Regions from separate parts of the Streptomyces sp. NRRL S-378 genome, predicted to be linked through region 2. Evidence: predicted binding sites of a transcription regulator. Region 2 holds the regulator's gene; the other holds the start of a gene.
What was found. Region 2 encodes HspR, which represses chaperone genes until heat shock. Its sites were predicted from a motif close to TTGAGNNNNNNNNNCTCAA; they were not measured.
Positions count from the first base shown of each region.

Region 1: a site for HspR is predicted at 13,147-13,165, ahead of lon (endopeptidase La). Genes of this name have one in related genera too.

Region 1 is NZ_JOBX01000071.1:5,230-20,598, forward strand. Features, by position in the region: gene fxsT (FxSxx-COOH system tetratricopeptide repeat protein) at 1-1,265, shown strand, start outside; partial or broken gene IH80_RS0132820 (HAD family hydrolase) at 1,577-1,912, opposite strand; gene IH80_RS0132825 (multifunctional oxoglutarate decarboxylase/oxoglutarate dehydrogenase thiamine pyrophosphate-binding subunit/dihydrolipoyllysine-residue succinyltransferase subunit) at 1,965-5,828, opposite strand; gene IH80_RS0132830 (sensor histidine kinase) at 6,100-7,197, opposite strand; gene IH80_RS0132835 (response regulator transcription factor) at 7,194-7,934, opposite strand; gene IH80_RS41170 (hypothetical protein) at 8,444-9,013, opposite strand; gene IH80_RS0132855 (glycosyltransferase family 39 protein) at 9,187-10,449, shown strand; gene IH80_RS0132860 (sulfurtransferase) at 10,803-11,732, shown strand; gene IH80_RS0132865 (hypothetical protein) at 11,694-12,047, opposite strand; gene IH80_RS0132870 (DUF4097 family beta strand repeat-containing protein) at 12,316-13,074, shown strand; gene lon (endopeptidase La) at 13,188-15,369, shown strand, end outside.
Region 2 is NZ_JOBX01000004.1:158,102-173,470, forward strand. Features, by position in the region: gene IH80_RS0104700 (aldose epimerase) at 1-755, opposite strand, end outside; gene IH80_RS0104705 (SRPBCC family protein) at 822-1,667, opposite strand; gene IH80_RS0104710 (polyamine aminopropyltransferase) at 1,700-3,343, opposite strand; gene IH80_RS0104715 (DUF2617 family protein) at 3,500-4,045, opposite strand; gene IH80_RS0104720 (pyridoxal phosphate-dependent aminotransferase) at 4,725-5,915, shown strand; gene IH80_RS0104725 (glycosyltransferase family 39 protein) at 6,114-7,232, shown strand; gene IH80_RS0104730 (YbjN domain-containing protein) at 7,243-7,782, opposite strand; gene clpB (ATP-dependent chaperone ClpB) at 7,965-10,565, opposite strand; gene IH80_RS44540 (pyridoxamine 5'-phosphate oxidase family protein) at 10,683-11,105, shown strand; gene IH80_RS0104745 (hypothetical protein) at 11,240-11,554, opposite strand; gene IH80_RS0104755 (hypothetical protein) at 11,911-12,984, shown strand; gene IH80_RS0104760 (heat shock protein transcriptional repressor HspR) at 13,081-13,551, opposite strand; gene dnaJ (molecular chaperone DnaJ) at 13,553-14,731, opposite strand; gene grpE (nucleotide exchange factor GrpE) at 14,771-15,369, opposite strand, start outside.

The sequences.
Region 1 (15,369 bases), on a different contig from region 2:
ACCGCACCTGCCTGCGCCTGTGCGAGGAGACCGACCAGATCTGGCGGGCCAGGCTCGGCGAGGACCACCCCAAGGTCCGCGAGCTCAGCTACCAGTACGGCAACTCCCTGCGCAACCTCGGGCTGTTCCGCCGCGCCGAGATCCTCACCAGGTCCGTCGCCGACCGGATCACCGGGGAACGCGGCGACCAGGACCTGGAGAGCCTGCGCGCCACCAGCGCCTACGGCGGCGTCCTGCTGTGCATCGCCAAGTTCGAACCGGCTCGCGAGATCTTCGAGCACTGCCTGGCCACCTACCGCGAGCTCCTCGGCGAGGACGACTCCATCACCCTCGACGCCCAGAACAACCTCGCCGCCACCTACCGGCTGCTCGGCCGCTACCAGGACGCCTACGACCTCGACCTGGACACCCTGCGCCGCCGCGAGCGGGTCCTGATGCCCCTGCACATCTCCACCCTCGCCTCCGGCATCGCATGCGCCATGGGACTGCGGCTCATGGGCCGTTACCGGGAGGCCCAGACCCGGCAGGAGCAGGGCGTCAAGCTCAACACCCAGGTGCTCGGGCTCGGCCACCCCCAGACCCTGCGCGCCGAGCACAACCTCGGCCTGTGCCTGCGCCGCTCCGGCGACATCCCGGGCGCGGGCCTGCGGCTGCGGACCGTCTGGGAGCGGGCGACGCGGGTCTTCGGCGTGGACTACCCCTGGACGCTGATGGTCGCCTCCGACTACGCCACGTACCTCAGGGAGTACGGGGACATCGGCGAAGCCCGCCGGATCTCCGAGGACGTCGTCCGCGGCTACCAGTCACAGCTCGGCCTCGCCCACCCGTACAGCATCGGCACCGTCGGCAACCTCGGCCTGGTCCTGCGCGCGCAGGGCGAACGGGCAGAGGGCCTCTCCCTCGCGGAGCAGGCGCTGGTCGGGATGCGCGGCGCCCTCGGCGGCCGGCACCCCTGGACGCTGGGCTGCGCCCTCAACGCCACCGGGCACCGCAACATCACCGGCCGCCTGGAGGACGCGCTGGACCTGAGCCGGGAGACACTGCGCACCGCCGAGCGGGTCCTGGGCCCGGACCACCCGATGACGCTGAGCGCACAGATCGCCCTGGCGGCGGACCTGCGGTCGGTACGGGAGGACACGGAGGCGGGCAAACACGAGGACGCGGGCATCAAGGGCCTGACCCGCACCCTGGGCCCGCAGCACGTCCACACGGTCTCGGCGAAACAGCGGGCCCGACCTTACTGGGACTTCGAGCCCCAGCCGTAGGGAGGCCGGGTACGTGGGTGTGTGGGTGTGGGGGTGGGGCCAGTGCGGGGGCCGGTGCGACGGGGCGGTGCCATGCCCGGGCGGAGCCCGGAGCGCGTCACATCGCTACGCGCTCCTCGAAGACGGCGTCCGCGAGCCTCTTGGGCTGGTCATAGGCCGCCACCGATCGCTACGTGCTCCTCCGAGAGGGCGGCCGGCCCCAGTTGGAGGCCGGTCACCCGCTCTGACCCGGATGGAGTCCGGCCGACTCGATGGTGTCGACGGCTGGGGAGAACGCGCGGCGGGTCCTCGTGGCAGCTGCACATCCGTGTCTACGGTTCGACGATGGCCAGAAGTTCGGTGAGGGAGTCGATCGACCAGTCGGCGGCTGCCCTGACCTCCGGGTCGTCCGCCCACCAATGACCCCATGGGCCACGGCGGATGTGGGCGGTGCGCAGGCCTGCCGCGCGGGCCGGGTGGATGTCGTTGGCCGGGTGATCGCCCACGTACAGGGTCCGGTCGGCGGTGGTGCCGGATACGGTCAGCACCCGGTCGAAGAAGGCACGCGCGGGCTTGGAGACGCCCCACTCGCCCGAGGTGACGACGAGGTCGGCGGGCAGTTCCAGGGCGCGCAGCAGGTCACCGGCCCGACGGCTCTGCATGCCGGAAGGCCCGGCCCCCAAGTGGGGGCCGGGCCTTCCGGGTCGGTTCTCGGGGCGGTTACGCCTCGAAGACCTCGTTCAGCAGGAGCTGCTGCTCCGCCTGGTGGCGCTTCGCGGAGCCCACCGCCGGGGACGAGCCGTGCGGGCGCGAGATGCGCCGCAGGCGCTCGCCCGCCGGGACGTCCGCGCCGACCGCCAGGTCGAGGTGGTCGATCAGGTTCAGCGCGATGAACGGCCACGCGCCCTGGTTCGCCGGCTCCTCCTGGGCCCAGATGTACTTCGCCGCGTTCGGGAACTTGGCGATCTCGGCCTGGAGCTCCGCACCCGGGAGCGGGTACAGGCGCTCGATGCGGATGATCGCGGTGTCCGTGACGCCACGCTTCTCGCGCTCGGCCTCCAGGTCGTAGTAGACCTTGCCGGCGCAGAAGACGACCTTGCGGACCGCGTTCGCGTCCACCGTGGTGTCGCCGATGACCGGACGGAACGAACCGGTCGTGAACTCCTCCGCCTTCGACGCCGCCGCCTTCAGACGCAGCATCGACTTCGGGGTGAAGACGACCAGCGGCTTGTGGTGCGGGTTGTGGACCTGCCAGCGCAGGAGGTGGAAGTAGTTCGACGGGAGCGTGGGCATGGCCACCGTCATGTTGTTCTGCGCGCACAGCTGGAGGAAGCGCTCCGGGCGGGCGGACGAGTGGTCCGGGCCCTGGCCCTCGTAGCCGTGCGGGAGGAGCAGGGTGACGCCGGAGGTCTGGCCCCACTTCTGCTCGGCGGAGGAGATGAACTCGTCGACGACGGTCTGCGCGCCGTTGACGAAGTCACCGAACTGGGCCTCCCAGAGGACCAGCGCGTCCGGACGGGCCAGGGAGTAGCCGTACTCGAAGCCCATGGCCGCGTACTCGGAGAGCAGCGAGTCGTAGACGTTGTAGCGGGCCTGGTCGTCCGACAGGTACAGCAGCGGGGTGTAGTCCTCGCCCGTCTCCCGGTCGATGAGGACCGCGTGGCGCTGGCCGAAGGTGCCGCGGCGGGAGTCCTGGCCGGACAGACGGACCGGGGTGCCCTCCATCAGCAGCGAGCCGAAGGCCAGGGTCTCGCCCATGCCCCAGTCGATGGTGCCCTCGTCGATCATCGCCGCGCGGCGCTGCAGCTGCGGCAGCAGACGCGGGTGGACGGTGACGCCCTCGGGGATGTTGACCTGGGACTCGGCGATCCGCTTGACGACGTCCTGCGAGATCGCGGTGTTCACCGCGACGGGGAAGTCGGCCTGGTCGGGCGCCGGCGCCGGGGAGACCGCCGGCTGCGTGGCGGCCTCGCGGACCTCCGCGAAGACCTTCTCCAGCTGGCCCTGGAAGTCCTGGAGCGCCTGCTCGGCCTCTTCCAGGGTGATGTCACCACGACCGATGAGGGACTCGGTGTAGAGCTTGCGCACCGAGCGCTTCTTGTCGATCAGGTCGTACATCAGCGGCTGCGTGAAGGCCGGGTTGTCCGACTCGTTGTGGCCGCGGCGCCGGTAGCAGATGAGGTCGATGACCACGTCCTTGTTGAACGCCTGGCGGAACTCGAAGGCCAGACGGGCAACGCGGACGACCGCTTCCGGGTCGTCGCCGTTCACGTGGAAGATCGGCGCCTCGATCATGCGGGCCACGTCGGTCGCGTACATGGAGGAACGCGAGGACTCCGGGGCGGCGGTGAAGCCGACCTGGTTGTTGATGACCACGTGCACGGTGCCGCCGGTGCGGTAGCCGCGCAGCTGCGACATGTTCAGCGTCTCGGCGACGACGCCCTGGCCGGCGAAGGCCGCGTCGCCGTGGAGCGCGAGCGGGAGGACCGTGAAGTCCGTGCCGCCCTTGTTGATGACGTCCTGCTTGGCGCGGGCGACGCCCTCCAGGACCGGGTCGACGGCCTCCAGGTGGGAGGGGTTCGCGACGAGCGAGACCTTGATCTGCTCGCCGTCGAGGCCGGTGAAGGTGCCCTCGGCGCCCAGGTGGTACTTGACGTCGCCGGAGCCGTGCATGGACTTCGGGTCGAGGTTGCCCTCGAACTCGCGGAAGATCTGCGCGTACGACTTGCCGACGATGTTCGCCAGGACGTTCAGGCGGCCGCGGTGGGCCATGCCGATGACGACCTCTTCGAGGCGGGCCTCGGCGGCCGAGTCGATGACGGCGTCGAGCAGCGGGATGACGGACTCGCCGCCCTCCAGGGAGAAGCGCTTCTGGCCGACGTACTTCGTCTGCAGGAAGGTCTCGAAGGCCTCGGCGGCGTTCAGGCGGCGCAGGATGCGCAGCTGCTCCTCGCGCTCCGGCTTGGTGTGCGGGCGCTCGATGCGGTCCTGGATCCAGCGGCGCTGCTTCGGGTCCTGGATGTGCATGAACTCGACGCCGGTGGTGCGGCAGTAGGAGTCGCGCAGCACGCCGAGGATGTCGCGCAGCTTCATCATCGACTTGCCGGAGAAGCCGCCGACGGCGAACTCGCGCTCCAGGTCCCACAGGGTGAGGCCGTGCTCGGTGATGTCGAGGTCGGGGTGCTTGCGCTGCTTGTACTCCAGCGGGTCGGTGTCGGCCATGACGTGGCCGCGGACCCGGTAGGAGTGGATCAGCTCGAAGACGCGGGCGGCCTTCGTGACGTCGTCGTCGTGGCTGGCGTCGATGTCGCGGTTCCAGCGGACCGGCTCGTACGGGATGCGCAGCGACTCGAAGACGGAGTCGTAGAAGTCGTTCTCGCCGAGCAGCAGGTTCGCGACGATGCGCAGGAACTCGCCGGAGGCCGCGCCCTGGATGACCCGGTGGTCGTAGGTCGAGGTCAGGGTCATGACCTTGGAGATGCCCAGCTTGTTCAGGGTGTCCTGCGAGGTTCCCTGGAATTCGGCGGGGTAGTCCATGGAGCCGACGCCCATGATGACCGACTGTCCGGGCATCAGGCGGGGCACGGAGTGGACGGTGCCCAGGCCGCCGGGGTTGGTGAGGGAGCAGGTCACGCCGGTGAAGTCGTCCATCGTCAGCTTGCCGACGCGGGCGCGGCGGACGATGTCCTCGTAGGCCTGCCAGAACTCGAAGAAGTTGAGGGTCTCGGCCTTCTTGATGCCGGCGACGACGAGCTGGCGGTCGCCGTTGGGCTTCACCAGGTCGATGGCGAGGCCGAAGTTCACGTGGTCGGGCTTGACCAGGGTCGGCTTGCCGTCCTTCTCCGCGAAGGAGTAGTTCATCGACGGCATGGCCTTGATGGCCTGGACCATCGCGTAGCCGATGAGGTGCGTGAAGGAGATCTTCCCGCCCCGGGCCCGCTTGAGGTGGTTGTTGATGACGATGCGGTTGTCGAACAGCAGCTTCACCGGGACGGCGCGGACGGACGTGGCCGTCGGGACGTCGAGGGAGGCGTTCATGTTCTTGGCCACGGCAGCCGCCGGGCCGCGGAGCGTCACCAGTTCGGGGCCCGCGGGGGCCTCCGTGGCGGGCGCGGCCTTCTGCGGGGCTACGGAGGCGGGGGCGGGCGCGGCCGGTGCGGCGGCCGGGGCCTGGGAGGTGACAGTCACAGCAGGGGCACCAGAGGGGATGGCAGGAGCAGGGGCAGGAGCTGACACAGGCGGAGTGGTCGGCGTCGCGGTGTGCGCGGGCGCGGCGTCCGCCGCCCCCGTGGCGGCGTCGGCGACCTGCGGAGTCCCGGCGGCGGTGGCGGCCTGTGCGGAGGCGCCGTCCGTCGGCGTGGACTTGTCGGGACCGGCCGACGTCACCGGAGCGGCAGCGCCCCCCGGCTTGTAGTCGGCGAAGAAGTCCCACCAGGCCCGGTCGACCGACTGCGGGTCCTGGAGGTACTGCTGATAGATCTCGTCGACGAGCCACTCATTCGCGCCGAAGCCTGAGGCAGGGTTCTTCCCGCCCTCTGCTGCTTCGGTCGTGGTGCTCGAGTTACTGGGGGACTGTGGCGACACGGCGGCAACCGCCCTCTTCCGCTTCACAAGGTATGGACAGCGGGAATAAAGGCTACGCCTCCTCGGCCGCTGCATGCAGGCCGGGCGGGACTTACGTCATGCAGGTCACATCGAACGGCGGGTTTCATGACGTGGAATGGCGGGAAACCAGCCTGGTTCGGGTAGGGGGCACCCAGGTTGCGGCCCCCTTGGCTTCGCACCCCTGACGGACCCCGGGTACGTGTGGCCGAGATCATGTCCTTCCCAGTCGAACCCTACGTCAACACGAGACCTACGAGCTGCCCGGAAGCGTGACGAGGATGCGGCAGCCGCGTGACGATTCAGCCACTCCGATCCGGCCCCCGTGCAGTTCCACGGCCCAGCGGGCGATCGCCAGGCCCAGTCCGGTGCCGCCGTCACCGCCGCGGGCGCTGCCCCGGTTGAACCGCTCGAAGACCCGGTGGCGCTCGGCCTCCGGGATGCCGGGGCCCTCGTCCCGGACCTCCAGCGCCAGGCCTCCGGGCACGTCGCCGGCCCGGGCCCGGACGGTGACCCTGCCGTGCGGCGGGCTGTGCTTGACCGCGTTGTCGATCAGGTTGGCCACCACCTGGTGCAGCCGCTCGGCGTCCGCGTACGCGCACAGGTCGGGCGGGAAGACGTCCAGGTGCAGGTGCACGTCGTTGCGCGTGTGCCCGCCGGAACCGGAGAGCAGTCCCGGCCGTCCGGCGGCCGCCAGCCCCGACTCCTTCAGAACCCCGGACAGGTACGGCCACACCTCGAAACGGCGGGCCTTCAGCGGCACCACACCGTTGTCCACCCGGGACAGGTCCAGCAGGGTCTCCACGAGCCGGCCGAGGCGCTCGGTCTGCTTCAGCATGGTGCGCATGGTCTCCGGGTCGGCGGCCGAGACCCCGTCGACCACGTTCTCCAGCACCGCACGCAGCGCGGCGATCGGCGTGCGCAGCTCGTGCGACACGTTGGCGACGAGCTCCTTGCGGTGCCGGTCCACCGCCTCCAGGTCGTCCGCCATCAGGTTGATCGTGGAGGCCAGGTCACCCAGCTCGTCGCGCCGCCCGGCGCCGCGTACCCGCCGCGTGAAGTCGCCGTGGGATATCGCCCGGGCCACCGTCGTCATGTCGTCCAGCGGGGCCGTCAGGCTGTGCGCCACGAACTGCGTGATCAGCATCGAGGCGATCACCGAGAAGACGGTGATGAACCGCAGCTCGGTGTCCGTGCGCAGGGCCACCAGCAGCAGGCCGGTCGTGATGAAGACCGAGACCACCACGAGCGTGCCGAGCTTGGTCTTGATCGAGAACGGCGAGAAGGGCCGCAGCCCCCCGGTGGGCCGCTGGCGCGGGCGCTGGCGCGGCCCCTCCGCCCGGCCGGTCACGGCTGGGCCGGGGTCTCCAGGGCGTACCCGACCCCGTGGACCGTACGGATCCGCTCGGCGCCGATCTTCCGCCGCAGGGCCTTGATGTGGCTGTCGACCGTACGGGTCCCGGAGGCGTCGGCCCAGTCCCAGACCTCGGCGAGCAGCTGCTCCCGGGAGAGCACCGCCCGCGGGGTCCCGGCCAGGCACACCAGCAGGTCGAACTCGGTCGGGGTCAGGTGGACGTCCTCCGTCTGCACCCGGACCCGGCGCTGCGCGTGGTCGATCTCCAGGTCGCCCAGGCGCAGGGTGGCGCCGCGCGGGGTGTGCGCGGCGATCGTGGCCCGCTCCACCCGCCGCAGCAGGACGTGGACCCGTGCGGCCAGCTCGCGCATGGAGAACGGCTTCGTCATGTAGTCGTCGGCGCCGACGCCCAGGCCGACGAGCATGTCGGTCTCGTCGTCCCGGGCGGTGAGCATCAGCACCGGGACCGGGCGCTGCGCCTGGACCCGGCGGCAGACCTCCAGCCCGTCGAAGCCGGGCAGCATGACGTCGAGGACCAGCAGCTCGGGCAGCCAGCTCTCTGCCGCGGCGACGGCCGCGGGGCCGTCGGTGGCCGTCTGTACCTGGAAGCCCTCGGCGCGCAGCCGGGCCGCGATGGCCTCAGCGATGGTGCGGTCGTCCTCGACGACGAGCACACGCCGCTGGGCGCCGGGCGTTGCCGCGGCGCCGGTGTGGGTGGTGTGTGTCTGTTCCATGTCCGCCCCTGAAGATCCCGCTGAATGGGGTGCAGCGTAGAGGAGGCTCCGGCCTGCGGCTACGTGGGGTTCGGACACGGCATATGCGTTGGACCTGAGTAAATGGAATGGGTTGTACCGGGTACCGGCCCCCTCGCGGGACCGGCACCCGGCGGGCGGGGCGGTCAGGTGCCCCACTGGCTGTGACCTCGTCGGATCCCTCTTGGAGGGGCCCTACAAGGCCAGTCCGCGACCGTGGGCGAACACCGCGTCGTGAGTGTCGTTCGGCACATCGGGCCGGGAGGCGGTGACGGCCGCCATGGGATCCGGGAGCTCGAGGGGCAGCCGGCCCTCGGGGCGGCCCGGCCGAAGCCACGTCGAGCAGACGATGCCGTCGAAGCCGCATTCCTCCCGGAGCAGGCCGGTGACCACGCCCTTGGTGCAGCTGCAGATCCAGTGGGTGCTCGCGCCGGAGAGCGCGGACATGGCGGCCCGGCTGCAGGGGTTCCTGGACCGGCTGCTGCGCGAGCTCAGCCCGCGGTGAACGGAGGAAGCGCCTCCACGACCCTGACCAGCGCCGGCGGCAGGGACCCCTGCTCGCCCGCGACCTCGTACCCGCCGTGCACGAAGGCGTAGAAGAACCCGTCGTAGATCTTCGGTCCGCCCGTCGCGATCCGGGGCCGACCGGGGAAGTCCGCCTCCCGGAGCGCGGTGCGCAGGGCCGCCAGCTCCTGCTCCGACAGCTTCCCGGTGCCCTCCGCCTTCGCCTTTGCGTCCAGCCGGGACCACGAGCCGTCGCCCTTCACGACGAGGGTGTGGGTCTCGCCGGCGAAACCGCCGCTGCGGGTGACCCGGACCAGGGTCTCGCCGGGGGCGGGCACCGCGCTCGTAGGCGGGCTGGGAGTGTGGCTCGGGGTGGGGTTCGCGCTCGGGCTCGTACTGGCGCTCGTACCGGCGCTCGCGCCGGCGGTCGCAGTGATGGTGCCCGGTCCTCCGGAACCCTTGGGCGGCGCGTCGTCGCCCCCGGAACCGGACGGTCCGCACCCCGCGAGGACCACCGCGCCCAGGAGTACCGCCGCCACCGCCCGGAACGTGCGCACACCCACCTCCGCAGACACTCGGGTCCACCCCCGAGTATGGAGTCCGCACTCCCGATCCGACAGCTTTCCGACAGCTCCAGGAGGCCGCCATCCGCCGCATCGCGCCATGGCGCCTGCTCCCGCCGCTGCTCGCCGCGGCCCTCGGACTCTGCGGCCTGGAACGGGGCGGCAGCATGTGGCGCGACGAGTCCGTCACCTGGCAGGTGGCGCACCGCTCGCCCGGCGCGATCCTGGACCTCCTCGGCCGGGTCGACGCCGTGCACGGCCTGTACTACGTACTCATGCACGGCGTGTTCCAGGCCTGGGACGGCGGCCTGTGGGCGCTGCGGCTGCCCTCCGTCGCCGCCACCGCCCTCGCCGCCGCCGGGGTGGCGGCCGTCGCGCACCGGCTCGTGGGCGAGCGTGCCGCGCTCCTCGCCGGCTGCGTGTACGCCGTACTCCCGCCCGTCCAGATGTACGCCCAGGAAGGCCGCTCGTACGCGCTGGTCGCGGCCGCCGTGGTGTGGGCGACCTACCTGATGCTCCGCGAGCGCTGGGTCGCCTACACCGTCGTGCTGCTGACCGGCTGCTGGCTGCACGAGTTCGCCGCGCTGGCGCTGCTCGCCCACGCCTTCACCGCCCGGCACGCGCGCGGCTGGCGGTGGAGCGCCGCGACCGCCGCCGCCCTGCTGCTGCCGCTCGCTGCGGTGAGCGTGCGCCAGGCGCACCAGCAGCTCGGCTGGCTGGGCCGGCCGAGCTGGCAGGACTGGGCCGCGTACGCCGTGGTGGGCGGCGCCTGCCTGCTGCTCGCGCGGGGCGCCCCGAAGGACCTCGTCCGGGTCGCGCTCCCGCTCGTCCTGCTGCCGCCCGGACTGCTGATGGCGATCTCGCTGCTCAACCCCTGGTACGTGGACCGGTACGTGCTCTACGCGCTCGCCGGGCCCGCCCTGCTGGCGGGCGCACGGCTGGCCGCCGCCCGCGGATGGTGGCCGTGGGTGCTGGCGGGCGCCCTCCTCGTGCCGTTCGGCGTCTGGTCGGCATGGCTGCGCACCCCGGAGAGCCGCAAGGACGACGTCCTCGCGGTGGCCGCCGCGGTACGGGAGCGGGCCCGCCCGGGGGACGCCGTGGTGTTCATGCCGTCCCGCCGGCGCGAGTGGCTGCTGTCCTCGCCGGAGGTCTACGAAGGCCTCCGCGACCCCGCCCTCGCCGCCGGCCCGACCGCCTCGCGCAGTCTCCAGGGCACCGAGCTGCCCCCGGAGCGGATCCGCGCGGCCCTGCTCGCGGCGCCCCGCGTGATCGCCCTGCTGGACCCGGCGGACCAGCCGCTGGACCCCTACCCGCGCGAGGCGGCCAAGCGCGAGGTACTGGCGAGCCGCTTCGACCTGTGCTCGATCACCGAAGTCCGAGGCGCCCGCATCGCCCTCTACACCCCCCGGGGCCACTGCCCGCCCCCGTAGCGAAGCCCGGCGGACCAAGGCCCGCACCTGCTCGGCCAGCGCCCCGCGGGCCGGGCGCCGCTCCCTGATCCGGCCGCACCGACGAGCCCGGTGCCCTGCGGATCAGGGCCGTGCCGCGCCTTGGCCGTTGGCGTCGGCCGCCGCCGACGATGCGGCGCCGGGCCGGACCGGCGGCGCGCGGCATGGTCCGGATCCCGTCGGGAGGCCCCCGGCCCCGGGGCCTCGGGGTGCGGTCGTCCGTCCGTCGGGCGGGGCCCCGGGCGCCGGGCGGGTGGGGGGCGGGGCGGAGGATGGGGCGACCGCGTTGCGCAGCCGGCGGGCCGTGCGCGGACCGCCGACCCAGGAGGTGCCGTATGCCCACGCCCAACCACCCCGCGTCCCGCCGCGATCCCGGACCGCTGGTCGGGGCCGACTGGCTGGCCGCCCGGCTGGGAGGCCCCGGACTGGTCGTCTTCGACGCCTCCGTCGGCGCCCACCGCGCCGCCGGCCGGCGGATCCCGGGCGCCCGCCCCTTCGACCTCGACGGGGCCCTCTCCGACCACGCGGCCGCCGCCCCGCACACCATGCCCGGCGCGGCCGAGTTCACCGAGGCGCTGAGGTCCCTCGGCCTCGACGACACCGACACCGTCGTCGTCTACGACGGCGCCGGCGTCTACTCCAGTGCCCGCGCCTGGTGGATGCTGCGCGCCATGGGCTTCGACCGGGCCGCCGTCCTCGACGGCGGACTCCCCGCCTGGACGGCCGCCGGCCTGCCCGTCGAGGACGGCGGCCCGCAGTACGAGGGCGCGCGCGGCTCCTTCACCGCCCGGCCCCGCCCGGGCCTGCTGATCGACGCCGAGGAGGTCGCCGCCGCCCTCGCCGACCCGGCCGCGGCCGTCCTCGACGCCCGTACCCGCGAACGCTTCGAGGGCACCGCCCCCGAACCCCGTCCCGGCCTGCGCGGCGGCCACATGCCGGGCGCCGCCAGCCTGCCGTTCGGTGAACTCCAGCGCCCCGACGGCCGGATGCGCCCCGCCGCAGAGCTCCGCGCGGCCATCGAAGCGGCCACGGGCGGACGCGAACGCCTCCGCTTCAGCTGCGGCTCCGGGGTGACCGCCTGCGTGCTGGCCCTCGGCGCCGACCTCGCCGGCTACCGCGACCTGGCGGTGTACGACGGCTCCTGGAGCGAGTGGGGCCTGCCCTCCCCGCTGCGCCCGGTCGCCACCGGCCCGGCCCCCGTTCCGGTCGCGGCCCCGGACGCCGGATCAGCCGAAGACGACCGACCGCACCTTCAGCCGCTCTGACGCCCCGCCGGTGTAGGGCCGCAGGCGGAAGGAGGGGCCCTCGCAGCCGGTGTCGCCGAAGACGGTCGCCCAGGCGTCGGTGCGGTTCCTCGGCGAGTGGCCGGGCTCGGGGTTCTCCTGGCCGACGCCCGGAAGGGTGAAGCACTGGCCGTCCGCCGGGTCGTTGAGGAAGCCGGAGGCCTCGTTGCCCTCGACGGTCACGTACGCGTAGCTGAACCGCCCCGACGCGGCGGCGGATGCGGAGACGGAGGCCGGGACGGCGACGAGGAGCAGGGCGGCGCCGAGAGCGGCGGCGAGGGCGGAGCGGAGACGCATCAGCTGGTCTTTCTACGGGTGGGAACGTGTGCCGCAGCCACCTCTGCCCATGAGCAGGGCCCGCATCCGCGCGTCACGCGTACGGATGAGGAGGTAACGACCCTGCACGGCCGAACGGCCGAACGGCCGAATGCAGAACGGCGAACGGCGGTGGCCCCGCTCCGGGTTCGGCCCGTGCCGTGCCGGGGCGGGGGGGGGGGATAACCCGACCCCGGATCCGGGTACCGGCACCATCGGCCGGGCGGCTCCGGCGCCGGAGGATCAGGGCATGACTTCCCTCACCACGGCGGCCCGGGCCGCCCGCGCCACGGCCGTCACCCTCGCGGCCGGCCTGGTCCTGGCCGGATGCTCCTTCGGCGACGGCCCGCGCAGGACGGCCCGCGCCGACACCACGGTCGCCGAGGCGGTCACCGCCGTCGAGGTCACCGGCACCCGGTCCGGGTCGATCGAGGTCACCCCCGGGACCGGTCCCGGCGTCACGGTCCGCCGTACCGTCCACTACCGCGGCGGGACCGCCCCCACACCCGGCCAGCAGGTCAGCGGGGGCGTCCTCACCTTCACCCACGGCTGCTCCGGCAACTGCTCCATCGATTACCGCCTGGAGGTCCCCGCCACCGCGAAGGTCACGCTGGAGAGCGACAGCGGCGACATCACCGTGACGGGCGTGGCCGCCGCCGAGGTCGAGGCCGACTCCGGCGATGTCCGGGCCGAGGGCATCGCCGGAGCGCTGAGGATCAGCACCAGCTCGGGCGGGATCACCGCCACCGGGCTGTCCGGGCCGAGCGCGTCGGTGCACTCGGCCTCGGGCGACGCCCGGCTGGACTTCGCGAAGGCCCCCGCCTCGGTGCTCGCCGAGACCACCTCCGGCGACGTCACCCTGCGGGTGCCCGCCGCCCCCTACCGCCTCGCGGTCTCCACCACCTCCGGCGCCCGCGACGTCACCCTCCCCGACGACGCCTCGGCCCCGTCCCACCTCTCGGCCCGGACCACCTCCGGCGACGTCCGCATCACCTCCTTCCACGGCTGACGGTGGAGCAGGAGCCGGGGCTGTTCGCCCCCGGCGAACGGGGATTGGGGAACACCGGGGGGCGCAGATGCATTGAGTCGGCATAGCTCAACTTCACTGCCGGAGGGAAGATCATGGCTTCGACGTCCGTATCGCTCACCCTGCCCGTGCTGCCGCTCGACGACGAGGTCGTGCTGCCCGGAATGGTGGTTCCGCTGGACCTGTCCGACGCCGAGGTGCGGGGAGCCGTCGAGGCGGCCCAGGCCGCGGCGGGCAGCAGCGGCAAGCCCCGGGTACTGCTCGTGCCGCGGATCGACGGCAAGTACGCCGCGACCGGTGTGCTCGGAACCGTCGAGCAGGTCGGCCGGCTCTCCGGCGGCGACCCGGGCGCCCTCATCCGCGGCCTCGGGCGCATCCGCATCGGCGCCGGCACCACCGGGCCCGGAGCCGCGCTCTGGGTCGAGGGCGAGACCGTGGACGAGTCCGTCCCCGATCCGCTGCCGGGCGCCGTCACCGAGCTCGTCAAGGAGTACAAGGCACTCGCCACCAGCTGGCTCAAGAAGCGCGGAGCCTGGCAGGTCGTGGACCGGGTCCAGCAGATCGAAGGGGTCTCCGCCCTCGCGGACAACTCCGGGTACTCGCCGTTCCTGACGGTCGAGCAGAAGGTCGAACTGCTGGAGACGGCCGACCCCGTCGCCCGCCTCAAGCTCGCCGTCAAGGCCCTCAGCGACCACCTCGCCGAACAGGACGTGGCCGAGTCCATCGCCAAGGACGTCCAGGACGGCGTCGACAAGCAGCAGCGCGAGTTCCTGCTCCGGCGCCAGCTGGAAGCCGTGCGCAAGGAACTGCGCGAGCTGAACGGCGAGAAGGAGGGCGAGGAGTCCGACGACTACCGGGCCCGCGTCGAGGCCGCGGACCTCCCCGAGAAGGTCCGCGAGGCCGCCCTCAAGGAGGTCGACAAGCTGGAGCGGTCCAGCGACCAGAGCCCCGAGGGCTCCTGGATCCGCACCTGGCTGGACACCGTTCTCGAACTGCCGTGGAACGAGCGCACCGAGGACCAGTACGACATCCAGGGCGCCCGGGCGGTGCTCGACGCCGAGCACGCGGGCCTCAGCGACGTGAAGGACCGCATCACCGAATACCTGGCCGTGCGCAAGCGCCGCAGCGAGCGCGGCATGGGCGTCGTCGGGGGCCGGCGCGGGGGCGCCGTGCTCGCGCTCGTCGGCCCGCCCGGCGTCGGAAAGACCTCGCTGGGCGAGAGCGTGGCCCACGCCATGGGCCGCAAGTTCGTCCGCGTCGCACTCGGCGGCGTACGCGACGAGGCCGAGGTGCGCGGGCACCGCAGGACCTACGTCGGCGCCCTGCCGGGCCGCATCGTCCGGGCCATCAAGGAGGCCGGGTCGATGAACCCGGTCGTGCTGCTCGACGAGATCGACAAGGTCGGCTCCGACTTCCGCGGCGATCCCGCGGCCGCCCTCCTGGAGGTCCTCGACCCGGCCCAGAACCACACCTTCCGGGACCACTACCTGGAGGTCGAACTGGACCTGAGCGACGTCGTCTTCCTGGCCACCGCCAACGTCCTGGAAGCCATCCCGGAGGCACTGGCCGACCGCATGGAACTCGTCCGGCTCGACGGCTACACGGAGGACGAGAAGGTCGTCATCGCCCGCGACCACCTGCTGCCCCGCCAGCTGGAGCGCGCCGGGCTCGCCGCCGACGAGGTGGTCCTGGAGGAGGACGCCCTGCGCAAGCTGGCCGGCGAGTACACCCGCGAGGCGGGCGTCCGCACCCTGGAGCGGGCCGTCGCACGGCTGTTGCGCAAGGTCGCCGCCCAGCACGAACTGGGCGAACGCGAACTCCCCTACCGCATCGGGGCCGGCGAGCTACGGGGCCTGATCGGACGGCCGCACCACGTGCCCGAGTCCGCCCAGGACCCGGCCGAGCGGCGCACAGCGGTCCCCGGCGTGGCCACCGGTCTCGCGGTGACCGGCGCGGGAGGCGACGTGCTCTTCGTGGAGGCCTCCCTGGCCGACCCGGAGACGGGCGCCGCCGGACTGACCCTCACCGGCCAGCTCGGCGACGTGATGAAGGAGTCGGCGCAGATCGCCCTGAGCTTCCTGCGCTCGCACGGCGCCGAACTGGAACTCCCGGTCGCCGACCTCAAGGACCGCGGCGTGCACATCCACTTCCCGGCCGGCGCGGTGCCCAAGGACGGCCCGAGCGCGGGCATCACCATGACCACGGCCCTCGCCTCGCTGCTCTCCGGACGGCAGGTGCGCACGGACGTGGCCATGACCGGCGAGGTCTCGCTGACCG
Region 2 (15,369 bases):
GTGGAGACCTCCAGCGGGTCGACGGGGGTGACCAGGCGCGGAGCGGTGTTGATCCCGTTCGGCGGGCCGGACTGCGGCTCGACGCAGACGGCCTCGTCCTCCTGGTCGTAGACGACCACCCATTCGGACCTGCTGGTGATGCGAAGTTCCAGGGCGCCGGGCCAGGTGAGGGTGACGTCGACCCCGTCGGGCATGCCGAAGCAGTCGTCCCAAGGGCCGGGCTTCGGGTCGATGCGGTTGCCGGTGGGGAGGTGGTCGGCGCCGCGCTCCTCCTGCCAGGCGGGGTCGAAGGAGATCTCCACGTCCTGGCCACCGAGGTTGCGCAGGAACCAGGGGTGCCAGCCGGCCTGGGCCGGGAAGGAGTCCCCGTACGTCTCCACGCCCATGGTGAGGGTCAGCGAGTCCTCGGTGAGCGTGACGACCTGGGTGACCCGGCCGGGGGCCGGCCACGGGTCGACGAGGTCGTAGATGAAAGCGGCCTCGGTGGGGGTGGCTCCGGCGGGCCGCCACCGCGCGTCACGGCCGAAGCCGTGCAGGGCGTGCGGCGGGTGATCGAGGGGCATCTGGTGGACGGTCGCACCGTTGTGGAAGCGGCCGTCCTTCATACGGCCGCACCACGGCACCATCGGGAACGATCCGTACCGCGGCCCCTGGCGCAGCAGCTCGGTCCCGTCGATGCGCAGGCTGCCGATCCGGCAGCCGTTCTCCTGGTCGACAGTCACCTCGGTGCCGCCGGCGCTCAGTTGCGTACTCATGCGGTCGACCCTAGGGGGTGTCCCGCCCGTTAGGTGTCGTGCCGTCGAGGGGGCCGAGGGCGCAGGTCAGCGGCGGCGGCGCAGGGCACGGCCGATGACGACGGCCGAGGCGATCGCGAGCGCCGCGGCCGGGGCGATCCAGCGCATGCTGTCACCGGGGGCGGTCGCGGCCGGCGCGGGGACCGGGGCGTACCGGCCGCGCGGGGGCGCGTGGTCCACCTCCTCGGCGCTACGGCCGATCATGGTGCGGCGGGCGTGGGCGGCCTCGGCCGGCGGCCGTGCGGCTCCGGCTGCGTCGTCCTCGAAACCCCCGGCCAGGAACGGGTCCAGGGAGGGGTCCAGGGACGGGGGCGGCACCTCGGTCTCGAAGAGCGTGGCACTGACCTCGGTGACGTCGTCGTCCGGCCCCGCCGGACCGTCGGCGTCCTCGGCCTCGTCCTCGCGCTCCGCCGCGTCCTCGGCCTCGGCGACCGGGTCGCCGATCGCGGACCCGACGGCCAGCTGGGCCGCGGCCCGGTCGAGCAGTCTGCGCAGGGCGGTGGCCGCGGCCTCGGGGGCGAAGGCGGCGGCGCGTCCGTCGGCGGCGGCGCGGGCGGTGACGTCCAGCCGGGTCCCGTCCGGGGCCGGGGTCAGACGCAGGTCGAGCGAGAACTTCACGGTGCCGCTGCCGCGTACCTCCGTGCCCTCACCCTCCATGGTGAAGTGGCCGGGGTCCTGTTCGATGACGGCTGCGGACCCCCGGTAGGTCACGGTGCTCCCGCCGGCCCGCACCTTGAGCCGCCCGGAGAGCGGGCCGACGCCCGTGTCGGCGTCCTGCTGGAGTCCCGGCACGCACCGGGCCACCCGTGCGGGGTCGCGCAGCACGGCGCGGAGGTCGTCTGCCGGTACCGGGACGAACACCTGATGCTCCATGCGGTCGAGCCTACGGCCTGGACCGCACCGGGTCACGAATACCGCGGGTGCGGCAGCGTCGACGGCGGAAGTCCGCTCATCCGGAAGCGTTCGGCGTCGCGCGCCGCGTCCTGGAGGGAGCCGGTCGTCAGCGAGCGCAGCGCGGGCGTCTCACGGTCCACCCGCAGCCGGGGCTCCTGGTCGCGGGCGGCCAGGACGAAGCCCCAGTCCCGGGGCGGCTCGCCGGTCCCCCCGAGGGGGGTCCGGTCGGGTCCGGCGGCGAAGCCCGTGAGGCGGCCGCCCGCGCTGTAGGGGGCGGTGCGCAGCCCGGCCGCGCGCAACGTGGAGTCGACGGTCCAGTACGTACGGGGGCGCGTCGCCAGCGGCCCGGCGTGCACGGCCATCCGGCCGCCGGGGGCCAGGGCCCGCGCGGCCAGCCCGTAGAACTCCTGTGAGTACAGCTTCGTGCTGGGGGTGATGCCGGGGTCGGGGAGGTCGGAGACGATCACGTCGAAGCGGTCGTTCGCGGCGGGCCCGCGCAGCCAGCGGAAGGCGTCCTGGTTGACGACGGCCAGGCGCGGGTCGGCGTACACCCCGGCGTTGAGCGCGGAGAGCATGGGATCGGTGCGGGCGAGGCGGACCACGCCGGGGTCGACCTCGACGACGGTGACGGAGGCGACGTCCCGGTAGCGGAGCACCTCGCGGGCGGCGAGCCCGTCGCCGCCGCCGAGGACCAGGACCCGGGCGTGCGGGCCGGTCATGGCGGGGTGGACCAGGGCCTCGTGGTAGCGGTGCTCGTCGTAGCCGCTGACCCGCAGCCGACCGTCGAGGTACAGGTCGAGGGAGCGCGGGGAGCCGGTCGCGGGGCCGGTGAGCACCAGCTCCTGCACCCCGGTCTGGACGGCGACGCGCACCTCGGAGCCGTAGACGGCGCGCCGGGCGACCCGCTCGAAGTCGTCGGCCAGGACGGTCGCGGAGGCCAGCACGACGAGGACGGCGAGGTTCACAGCGATCAGCAGCCAGCGGCAGCGCCTGCTCAGGTCGTGGCGGAAGAGCCACAGGACCAGCCCGCCGCCGACGACGGCGTTGACGGTGCCGGTGAGCATGGCGCCGGTGAGCTGGCCGAGCATCGGCAGCAGCAGGAACGGGAAGGCGAGACCGCCGACGAGGGCGCCCACGTAGTCGGCGGCGAACAGGTCGGCGACCGCGCCGCCGGCGTCCTGTCTGCGGATGCGCTGGATGAGGACCATCAGCAGCGGGATCTCCGCGCCGATGAGCATGCCGATGGCGAAGGAGAACGCGACGAGCGCGGGACGGGACTCGCCCAGCCAGGCGAAACTCGCGTACAGCGCTATGGCGGAGAGGCCTCCGAGGAGGGCGAGCCCGGCCTCGATGACGGCGAAGCCGAGGGCGGGCCGGTGCCGCAGGCGTTTGGCGAGCAGGGAGCCGACGCCCATGGCGAAGACCATGACGGACAGCACGACCGACGCCTGGGTGACGGAGTCGCCGATGAGGTAGGTGCCCAGGGCGAGGAGCTCCAGCTCGTACACGAGCCCGCAGGCGGCGCAGACGAACACGGTGGCCAGGACGAGGAGTCGGCCGGTCCGGGGCCGTACGGGCAGGGCGGCCGGACCGGCCGCGGCGCCTCCCGGCTCCGGAGCCGGGAGGACCCGGCGCGGGACGGAACGGTCGATCATGAAGCGAACCGTACGTCACCGCCCACTCGCATCCGGTCACCCACATGGGTGCAAGTGGTGCATTGATTCGGCCAGTTGGCGTAACCACATCGCACGCCCCGCACCGCGCAGCGCCGACCGGCCGCACACCGCCCGGCAGCCCGTCCCCCGCACGGCCTACAGCAGGGCGGGCGATTCCAGGGGCGGGGTCGCGGCGCCCATCCGGAGCGCGACCCGCGTCCGGGTGGCCACCAACTGCCCTTCCTGCGGGTACGCGTGCCAGGTGCGCCACCGCACCTGACCCTCGTACCGCTGGGCGAGCATGGCGGTGAAGGCGTGCGGGCTGCCCGGGAACGTCCCTGCCAGTCCGTTCGGGTGATCCGCCACCAGGGCGAGCAGCTCCTGCGCCCGCCCCGCGAAGGATCCCCGGGACAGGGTCTCGACCCGCGCCGCGAACTCGTACTCCCAGTCGCCCACCCGCTTCGCGACGCCCAGCGGCAGCGGCGTACTGCTGCCGGGCATGCAGGCGACCGTCTCCGAACAGAGCACGTCCCGCTCCTCCAGCAGAACCTGATGGGAGGCCCCGAGCAGGCGCAACTCGACCTTCGCACCCGAAAGTTCGAGGTTCAGTACGGCCAGGGCGGGCAGCCGGTCCCGACCCAGGGCCCAGGCGAGATCGGCGGCACGCGTGTCGGTGTATGAGGTCTGGAGGGTCGTGAGCATGAGTCGGCTCCGCAAACGCGCGAGGGAGATGGGCCGGGCCCGCCAGCGGTAGCAAGCACGGGTGGGGGGAAACCGGCACGGGTCCACAGGAAGTCCAGGGAGGTCCGAGGACTGGTCTACTCAACCGAGGGAATCATGAAAGGCACGGCACTCACAGCGTTTTTACCCAAGTTGAAGGGGTTTACATCCCCCCGGGGGCTCGGCAGTTCACGTGTTCAACAGGTTGCGTCCCGCGCGTCGGGATGCATGGACGACGCGCGGGGCGCCCGACGGGAAGCGGACCGTCGGACGCCCACGTCAGGACGGCGCCGGCCGCCCCGTATCAGCTGCCGCCGCCGCACCCCCCGCCCCCGCAGGAGGACGAGGAACCGCACGAGGACGACGACCCGCAGCCCGCCGAGCCGCCGTCGCCGGCCCACCAGCTGCGCCGGCCGCCCCCGCTGCGGCGCGGCCGGCGCGGACGCGAAGCGTGCACGGACCGGGACCGGACGAGCCGGCTCCAGAGGAAGACGATCCCCAGACACAGCACGAGCACTACCAAGACGAACTCCATGTCCGCCCCTCTCTCACGCCCCGGTTCCCCCGGGGAGCGGGATCCCCGCGTCCCGCGTGCAGGGGGGATGCCCTCGGCCCGCACGGCCCAAAGCACACTTGAGCAAGTCCAGAGGTTGCCCGCAGGATGGCGCCCATGAGCGCACCCGTGAGCAGCGACCGCCCCTTCCTGAACCGCCGGCTGGCGGCCTTCGGCACCACGATCTTCGCCGAGATGTCGGCACTGGCCGCACGCACCGGGTCGATCAACCTCGGCCAGGGCTTCCCCGACACCGACGGCCCGGCGCAGATCGCCGAGGCGGCCTCCCGCGCGGTCCTCACGGGCCTCGGCAACCAGTACCCGCCCGGCCCCGGCGTCCCGGAGCTGCGCACCGCGATCGCCGCGCACCAGCAGCGCTTCTACGGCCTCGGCCACGACCCCGACACCGAGGTCCTCGTCACCGCGGGCGCCACGGAGGCCATCGCCGCCTCCCTCCTCGCGCTCCTGGAGCCGGGTGACGAGGTCATCGCCCTGGAGCCGTACTACGACTCCTACGCGGCCTGCATCGCGATGGCCGGCGCCACCCGCGTCCCCGTCACCCTGCGCCCCCACGACGACGGCTTCGTCCTCGACCTGGACGAGCTGCGCGCCGCCGTCACCCCGCGCACCCGGCTCCTCCTGCTGAACACCCCGCACAACCCGACGGGCACCGTCCTGACCGCGGACGAGCTCACGGCGATCGCCGCGCTGGCGGTGGAGCGCGATCTGCTGGTCGTCACGGACGAGGTGTACGAGCACCTGGTCTTCGAGGGCTCCCACCTCCCCCTGGCGGGCTTCCCCGGCATGCGCGAGCGCACGGTCACCATCGGCAGCGCGGGCAAGACGTTCTCGTTCACCGGCTGGAAGGTCGGCTGGATCACCGCCCCGCCGGCGCTCGTCTCCGCAGTCCGCGCGGCGAAGCAGTTCCTCACCTACGTCTCCTCGGGCCCCTTCCAGTACGCCGTCGCGGAGGCCCTGCAGCTGCCGGACGCCTACTACGACGCCTTCCGCGCCGACCTCGCCGCCAAGCGCGACATCCTCGCCGACGGCCTCGCGTCGGCCGGCTTCCAGGTCTTCCGCCCGCAGGGCACGTACTTCATCACCACCGACATCACCCCCCTCGGCGAGAAGGACGGCCTCGCCTTCTGCCGCGCCCTGCCGGAGCGCTGCGGGGTCGTCGCCATCCCCAACTCCGTCTTCTACGACGACAAGTCCGCCGGCGCCGCGCAGGTCCGCTGGGCGTTCTGCAAGAAGACCGAGGTCCTCGAAGAGGCCGTGGAGCGGCTGCGGCGCCTCTGAGCCGGCCGGCCGGCGGCGCGGCCGTCGGGCCGCGGCCCGGGCGTGCCCGATGTCACCCGGGCTTCCGGGCCATTCACCCACGGAGGGACGCGGGGACGCTTAAGGTGCCCGAGGCTCCTCCTGGTCCGGATGGGCGTCCTCACGCACGCGCGCAGGAAGTCGGGGTAGATGACGGCGACGGGCAGTACGTCTGTTTTCGTGCGGCCGCGGGACGTCAGGGCCGTCGGGGTGCCCACGGCCGCGCTCGCGCTCGGCGTCTTCGCCGCCGTCCGCGTGGCCGGGGCCGCCGTGCTGGCCCTCGCCGCCTGGTGGGCAGGGCGCAGCCCCGTACGGGTGCTGGGGCACTCCTGGGACTCCGTCTGGTACCTCGCCATCGCCCGGCACGGCTACGGCCGCACCCAGATCTGGCCCGTCACCGGGCTGGTGCAGAGCGATTACGCCTTCTTCCCGCTCTACCCGGCGCTGGTGCGCCTGGCCGGCGGCGGCGAGTGGGGAGGGCTGCTGGTCTCCTGGACCGCGGCCGCGGTGGCCGCGGTCGGCGTGTACCGGATCGGGGAGCTGGTGGCCGGGCGGCGCGTCGCACTGCTGCTGGTCGCGCTGTGGGCGGCGGTGCCGCACGCGGTGGTGCTCACCCTCGCCTACACCGAGCCGCTGCTGGTCGCGCTCGCCGCCTGGTCGCTGTACGCGCTGCTGCGCGAGCGCTGGCTGCTCGCCGGGTCGCTGGCGCTGGTCGCGGGGCTGACCCGGCCCACGGGGATCGCCGTGGCGGCGGCCGTGTCCGTCACGGCCCTGCACGCGCTGCTCGTCCGAAGATCCCGCCCGCCCGAGGTGTGGGTGGCCGGGCTGCTGGCGCCGGCGGGCTGGCTGGCGTACGTGGTGGCCGTCGGGGTGCGCAGGGGGGACCCGGCGGGGTACTTCACCGTGCAGCGGCAGTGGGGGTCCCGCTTCGACGGGGGCGGGTACGCGCTGTCCATGACCTGGCGGGTGCTGAGCGGCGAGCCCGTGGCGCTCGCCACCGCCGTCACCGCGGTGCTGCTGGGCACCGCCCTGCTGCTCGCGGTCCTGCTGCTGTTCAACCGGCCGCCGCTGCCGCTGCTCGTCTACACCGCGGTGCTGCTGGTGATCGCCGTGGGCGGGGCGGGCTACTTCGAATCGAAGCCGCGCTTCCTGCTTCCGGCGTTCCCGCTGCTGCTGCCGCTGGCCGCCGTGATGGCGCGAGCCCGGCCGCGCTCCGCGGTCGTGGTGACCGCGGGGCTGGCCGGGCTCGGTTACGGCTACGGGGTCTACCTCCTGGTGTTCGCCAAGATGCCCCTGTGAGACGGCGGGGTCAGTTCTCCCCGCCGTCCTCGTCCTCGCCGTCGGCGGAGTCGATGTCCTTCTCCAGTCCGAGCTGCTCCGTGAGCCACTTGTCGAACTCGATGGACGCGCGGACCCAGCTGACCGTGGAGGACACGAAGTGCTCCAGGTTGACGCCGGTGCCGATCAGCATCTGCGCCTCGCCGATCAGGCGGACGGAGCCGTCGTCGTGCGTGTGGCTGTAGACCTTCGGCCACAGCGTGCGACGGTTCCAGTCGTCGATCGACTCGAGGAGCTGCGGCTTCTCGTCGATCTTGTGCGGACGGTCGTAGAAGGTCCGCACCGAGAAGACCTGCTGCTCCGCTTCGCCGCGGAACATGAAGTACGTACGGAACTCCTCCCACGGCGCCGCGAGGTCACCCTCGTCGTCGACGACGTACTTGAGCTCCATCTGCTCCAGCAGCTGCTTGACCAGATCCTGGTCGGGGACGACGGGGCCCGCCGGTCCTGTGGCCTGCGGATCGGGCTGCTGCCCTCCGAAGTTCGGAATCGAGGCCGGGTCGATGCTCACCGTGTACTTCCCTTCGTGCGGATACTTGCATCCTCCCCCATCCCGCCCACCCCATGTCCAGCCCGACGGTCACGGATCCGCTGCGGGCGGACAGGAGTGCACCCCGCGCACGTTCCTGTACGCGGGGTGCCCGGGCGTGGGCCCGGCCGAAGGCCCGGTGAGAAGGCCCGTCGCGGGCCCGGTCAGAGGGCCTTGCCCACCAGCAGGTCCTCGCCGGCCACGTCGACCCGTACGGTGTCGCCGTCGCGCACCTCGCCGGAGAGGATCTCCTTCGCCAGGCGGTCGCCGATTGCCGTCTGGATCAGGCGGCGCAGGGGCCGGGCACCGTACGCCGGGTCGTTGCCCTTGTCCGCGACCCAGGCCAGGGCCTCGGGGGTGACGTCCAGGGTGAGGCGCCGGTCGGCCAGGCGCTTCGCGAGACGGCGGATCTGGAGCTCGGCGATGTGCGCCAGCTCGTCCCGGCTCAGCGCGGAGAAGACCACCAGGTCGTCCAGGCGGTTGAGGAACTCCGGCTTGAAGCTCGCCCGGACCACGTCCAGGACCTGCTGCTGCTTCTGCTCGGCAGAGGTGGCCGGGTCCATCAGGAACTGGCTGCCCAGGTTCGAGGTCAGGATCAGGATGGTGTTGCGGAAGTCGACGGTGCGGCCCTGGCCGTCCGTGAGCCGGCCGTCGTCCAGGACCTGGAGCAGGATGTCGAAGACCTCCGGGTGGGCCTTCTCCACCTCGTCGAGGAGCACCACGCTGTACGGGCGGCGGCGGACGGCCTCGGTGAGCTGGCCGCCCTCCTCGTAACCGACGTATCCGGGCGGGGCGCCGACGAGCCGGGCCACGCTGTGCTTCTCGGAGTACTCCGACATGTCGATGCGGACCATGGCCCGCTCGTCGTCGAAGAGGAAGTCGGCGAGCGCCTTGGCCAGCTCCGTCTTGCCCACGCCCGTCGGCCCGAGGAAGAGGAAGGAGCCGGTCGGCCGGTCCGGGTCGGCGATGCCGGCACGGGTGCGGCGCACGGCGTCGGAGACGGCCCTCACGGCCTCGGTCTGGCCGATCAGGCGGCGGCCCAGCTCGTCCTCCATGCGGAGCAGCTTCTGGGTCTCGCCCTCCAGCAGGCGGCCCGCGGGGATGCCGGTCCAGGCGCCCACCACGTCGGCGATGTCGTCCGGGCCGACCTCGTCCTTGACCATCGTGTTCTTCGAGGCGCCGGCCTTGGAGGCCTCGGCCTCCTCCTCGGTGGCCTCGGCCAGCTCGCGCTCCAGGGCCGGGATCTCGCCGTAGAGCAGCTTGGAGGCGGCGTCGAAGTCGCCGTCGCGCTGGGCCCGCTCGGCCTGGCCGCGCAGGTCGTCCAGGCGCTCCTTGAGCTCACCGACCCGGTTGAGGGACTGCTTCTCCTTCTCCCAGCGGGCGGTCAGGCCGCGCAGCTCCTCCTCCCGGTCGGCGAGGTCCTTGCGGATCTTGTCGAGACGCTCGCGCGAGGCCGGGTCGGACTCGTTGTTCAGCGCCAGCTCCTCCATCCGCAGGCGGTCCACCGAGCGCTGGAGCTCGTCGATCTCGACGGGCGAGGAGTCGATCTCCATGCGCAACCGGGACGCGGCCTCGTCGACGAGGTCGATGGCCTTGTCGGGCAGGAAGCGGGAGGTGATGTACCGGTCGGAGAGGGTCGCGGCGGCGACGAGCGCGCTGTCGTTGATGACCACCTTGTGGTGCGCCTCGTAGCGGCCCTTGAGCCCGCGCAGGATCGCAATGGTGTCCTCGACGGACGGCTCGGCGACCAGCACCTGCTGGAAGCGCCGCTCCAGCGCCGGGTCCTTCTCGATGCGCTCGCGGTACTCGTCGAGGGTGGTCGCACCGACCATGCGGAGCTCGCCGCGGGCCAGCATGGGCTTGAGCATGTTGCCGGCGTCCATGGCGGAGTCGCCGCCGGCGCCCGCTCCGACGACCGTGTGCAGCTCGTCGATGAAGGTGATGATCTGGCCTTCGCTGGACTTGATCTCCGCGAGGACGGTCTTGAGCCGTTCCTCGAACTCACCGCGGTACTTGGCGCCGGCGACCATGGCGCCGAGGTCCAGGGAGACGAGCCGCTTGTTCTTCAGGGACTCGGGCACGTCGCCCTTGACGATGCGCTGGGCCAGGCCCTCGACGACGGCCGTCTTGCCGACGCCGGGCTCGCCGATGAGCACCGGGTTGTTCTTGGTGCGGCGCGAGAGCACCTGGACGACGCGCCGGATCTCGTGGTCGCGGCCGATGACCGGGTCGAGCTTGCCATCGCGGGCGGCGGCCGTGAAGTCGGTGCCGAACTTCTCCAGGGCCTTGTACTGGCCCTCGGGGTCGGGGGTGGTCACCCGCCGTGCTCCTCGTGCGTTCTGGAAGGCGTCCAGCAGCTTCTTCGCCGTCGCGCCCTGGGTGGAAAGGACCTCACCGGCCGCGCCGCCCTTGGCGGCGATGGCGATGAGCAGGTGTTCGGTGGAGAGGTACTCGTCGCCGAGCTCGCCGGCCTCGCTGTCGGCCTCGGCCAGTACGGCGAGCAGGTCGCGGGTGGGCTGCGGCGGCGCCACCGTGGAACCGGTGACGCTGGGCAGTGCGGCGAGGAGGCGTTCCGCGCCGCTGCGCACGGCGGCCTGGTCGGCCTCCGTCGCGATCAGCAGGTCGGTCACGTTCTCGTTGTCCTCGCCGGCGAGCAGGGCCAGCAGCAGGTGCGCGGGGGTCAGATCTGCATGGCCTTCCTTGACGGCCCTGCTGGTGGCCGCGTTCAGCGCGTCCCGGCTCTTGTTGGTCAGCTCGGCGTCCACTGCGTCTTCTCCTCTCCGAGGGATCCCCAACTGGGTCTGACAGAGTCAGCGTATGCAAAGTTGAGTCTATTCCACTCAAGGCAGTTGAGGGGACGGCTTCCCCGTACCCTTCGGGCCATGTCCCATGACGTACTCAACCCGACGCCCGAGTACCTCGCCTTCTGGCGGGAGCGGCACGTCTGCACGCTGACCACCCCGCGCCCCGACGGGACCCCGCACGTGGTGCCGGTGGGCGTGACGTACGACCCGGAGGCCGGCCTGGCCCGGGTGATCAGCAACAAGCACAGCAAGAAGGTCCGCAACGTCCTGGCCGCGCAGGCCGCGCAGGCCGCGCAGGACGGCGGGGCGCGGGTGGCGGTCTGCCAGATGGAGGGGCGACGCTGGGCCACGCTGGAGGGCCGTGCGGTGATCCGCACGGACGAGGCGTCGGTCGCCGACGCGGTGGCGCGTTACGCGGAGCGGTACGGGCGGACGCCGTCGCCCAATCCCGACCGTGTGGTCGTGGAGATCACCCTCGACCGGGCGATGGGGCGCGCGTGAGCCTTTGATCCTTCATCTTGTCCGGATCACGCACTGGACGGCGGCATCACAACGGCGCCATCGTGGTCAGGTCCACGATGGCGCCGTTGTGTGGGGGTAGCGCCTGAGCGATCTGCAACGACGGGGGAATCGCTTCAGGCACTGCGGGGGGTGGCGGTGGTGATGTCGGGCTCGAAGAGCTGGTGGTCCCGCTGATCGAGATTGACGAAGACCATTCCGTAGCGCACCTCGCAGCGGACGGGCTGCGGCGCGCCGCGCGGGCGGCGCAGGCACCGGTAGGCACGTACGTCCTCGTCCTCCTCGCGCACGATGACGATCGGTTGGCCGAAGAGGGTGACCATCAACGAGTCGCCGGGGTGGGGGATGGCCGTGGCGAGGTCGATGAACTGCCAGCCCGAGCGGTACGCGGACGCCATCTCGCGGCGGAAGCCGCGGTCGTCGGGGGTCATGCGGACACCGTCGCAGGAGCCTCGGTCCAGCCGGTGTCGTCCTTGCCGCCCAGCTCTGCGGCGGTCCAGCCGGTGTCCGCGTACTTGCCCACGGGCGCCGTGGTCCAGCCGGTGTCGAACTCCGTGCTCGTCAGGCTCGTACCCTGACCGTCCCTAGCGCTCCCCGCGTCACTTTCGACGGCGCTGACTGCCCCAAAAACCGCAACGGCGGAGAAACCTATGGCAAGCACCGAGCGAAGCATTCTCTTGTACATGGTCGGCTTCGTCCTCACTTGATGGAATCCTCTCCCCCGCGTGTCAGACGATGGCTCATTCAGGCACGTCAATGCCACAGGGACGATGCATCATGTTCTTGCATGTTCAGGACCCTGGGGGGTGGAGATTTGACGCAAAAACCGACAATGGCGACACATCCCCACCCCGTCACGTCCATGTGCGCCGAGGGGACGCGGCTCTACGCGGCTGCCCTGAGCACCGGCCGGATAGCCCGGGGAGAGATCCAGAACGCCCCCTGCCTGCTGGAACTCGCCCTTCTACAGCCCGATCCGGATGACGCGAACCAGCTCCGCCCGGTTCCCCCGTCCGTGGCTTTGGCTCAACGGCTCCATCCGATTGAACGCGAGATCCAGGACCGCCGACGCAGCGCTGTAGATCTCACCGACACTTTCGAGCCTTTCCTGGCCATCAGCGCACAGAGTCCGGCCGACACCCATGCCATCACGGTGCTGGAGGGTTTCGAAAGGATCAACGCCGCGCTGAACCTCGCGACGGCCGAATGCCACACCGAGGTGCTGACGGTCCAGCCGGGCGGAGCGCGGCCCTCCGAGGCCCTCACACAGGCCCTGGAGCGCGACCAGCCGCTGATCGACCGCGGGGTCAGCATACGGACCCTCTACCAGCACACCGCACGGCACAGCCAGGGCACCCTCGCCTACGTGGACCGCATCTCCACCGGCAAGGTCGAGATCCGCACCCTCGAAGAGCTGATAGAGCGCCTCATCATCTTCGACCGCACGGTCGCCTTCATCCCCGTGAGCGACGACCGCCGGGTGGCGCTGGAACTGCGCCACCCCGGCCTCGTCGACTACCTCATCAAGGTGTTCGAGCAGCTGTGGCACCGCGCCGTGCCCCTGACGGAAGAGGTGACGTACCGCAGCACCCCCGGCGGCGTCACCGGCGTGCAGCGCACCATCGCCCAGCTCCTCATCGAGGGGCACGTGGACGAGGCCATCGCCCGGCGCCTGGGGATGAACGTGCGCACCTGCCGCGCCCACATCGCCAAGCTCGCCACCACCCTCGGCAGCGGCAGCCGGGCCCAGCTCGGCTACCTCATCGCCCAGTCCGGCATCCTGGGCCGCCCCTCCGCCCCGCAGGAGTGCGAGGACCCCGCCGCGGACGGGGACCCGGAGCACGGCCCGGAAAGCCTCTAGAAGGCCTCGGGAAAGCCCTCTGGAAAGCCCTCTGGCCCCGCCCTGGGAGGGGCGGGGCCAGAGGGTGTGCTCCGGGGGGGCCGGGCGACCTGCCGGTCAGTCCAGCGGGCGCTTGGGGCTGGGGCGCCAGACCACCAGGGCGCTGCCCGGCTGCGGCGGCTGGTACGGGACCAGGTCGCGCCGGTACGAGGCGTGCACCTGGGCCTCGCGGGCCCGCAGCGTGGCGGCGGCGCCGTCCACCGCGGCCGAGAGCTCCGCGACGCGCTGCTGGAGCGCGGCCACCTGGTTCTCCAGTTCGATGATCCGCTTGATGCCCGCCAGGTTGATGCCCTCGTCCTGGGACAGCGCCTGCACCGTGCGGAGCAGCTCGATGTCCCGGGCCGAATAGCGCCGGCCGCGGCCGGCCGTACGGTCCGGGGAGACGAGGCCGAGACGGTCGTACTGGCGGAGGGTCTGCGGATGCAGGCCCGAGAGCTGGGCGGCCACCGAGATCACGTAGACCGGGGTCTCGTCGGTGAGTTGGTAGGCACCATTTCCCAGACGGGACTGTCGTCGGCGGCCGTCCATGTCATGCTCCCTTCGCGGACTCGAACAGCGCGGAGCGCGGGTCCTGCGACTCCGTCGCCTCGCGGTACATCTCCAGCGCCTCGCGGGCCTTGTCGGACAGCTCGGTCGGAACCGCCACTTCCACGGTGACCAGCAGGTCCCCGCGGGTGCCGTCCTTGCGGACCGCACCCTTCCCGCGGGCCCGCATCGTACGCCCGTTCGGGGTGCCCGGGGGCAGTTTCAGCGTCACGGACGGTCCGTTCAAGGTCGGGACCTTGATGTCGGCGCCCAGTGCCGCCTCCGCGAACGTCACCGGAACGGTCACCGTCAGGTTGTCGTCCTTGCGGCCGAACACCGGGTGCGTCCCGACGTGCACCACCACGTAGAGGTCACCGGCGGGACCGCCGCGCTCGCCCGGGGCGCCCTTGCCGCGCAGCCGGATCCGCTGGCCGTCGGAGACGCCCGCCGGGATCCTGACCTGCATGGTGCGGGAGCTGCGGGCCCGGCCGCTGCCCTTGCAGACGTCGCAGGGGGTCTCCGCGATCAGGCCGCGGCCCTTGCAGTCCGCGCAGGGGTCGGTCAGCGAGAAGCCGCCGCCGCTGCCGCGCGAGACCTGGCCGGTGCCGACACAGGTCGGGCACACCCTGGGCGTGCCGTTCTTGTCGCCGGTGCCCGAACAGGCCTTGCACGGCGCCTGCGAGGACATCCGGAGCGGGACCGTGGCCCCGTCCACCGCCTCCGTGAAGGAGAGGGTGACCTCCGACTCGATGTCCTGGCCGCGGCGCGGCTGGGTGCGGGTGCCCGCACCCGGGCCGGCGCCGCGGTTGAAGAGGCCGCCGAAGACGTCGCCCAGGCCGCCGCCGAAGCCGCCGGCCTGACCGCCCTGCTGGGTGCCCCCGAAGAGGTCGCCCAGGTCGAAGTTGAACGACCCGCCGCCGCCCGGCCCGGGGCGGAAGCCGCCGTTGCCGAACAGGGCGCGCGCCTCGTCGTACTCCTTGCGCTTCTTGGCGTCCCCGAGGATGTCGTTCGCCTCGGAGATCTCCTTGAAGCGCTCCTCGGCGGCGGCGTCGCCCTTGTTGGCGTCCGGGTGGAACTCGCGCGCGAGCTTCCGGTACGCCTTCTTGATCTCGGCCTCGGTGGCGTCCTTCGGGACACCGAGGACCTTGTAGTAGTCCTTCTCCACGAAGTCCTTCGTGCTCATCCCCGGTGTCCCTCCTCCCGTGCCGCTACGTGTCCTGCATCAGCCCTCGTCGGCTGCATCCGCGTCCTCGCCGGACGGCTTGTCGCCCTCCGCGGACTCGGACTTGGGGGCCGCGCCCGGCTGGGGCTCGGCCACCGCGACCCGTGCGGGACGGATCGTACGCTCGCCGATCCGGTACCCCGGCTGCAGGATCGCCACGCAGGTCGTCTCGGTGACGTCCGGCGCGTACGAGTGCATCAGGGCCTCGTGGACCGTCGGGTCGAAGGGCTCGCCCTCCTTGCCGAACTGCTGCAGGCCCATCTTGGCGGCGACCGTCTCCAGCGACTCGGCCACCGACTTGAAGCCGCCGACCAGCTCGCCGTGCTCCCGCGCCCGGCCGATGTCGTCGAGCGTCGGCAGGAGCTCCGTCAGGAGGGACGCGACCGCGATCTCCTTGACGGTGATCCGGTCCCGCTCCACCCGGCGGCGGTAGTTCTGGTACTCCGCCTGGAGCCGCTGGAGGTCCGCGGTGCGCTCACCGAGTGCGGTACGGGCCTGGTCCAGCTGCGCCAGCAGGGCCACATCCTGTGCGCTGTCCCCGGCCGGGGCCGCACCCTCCGCCGTGTCGGCGGAGTCGGCGGCCTTCGGCTCGGCGTCGT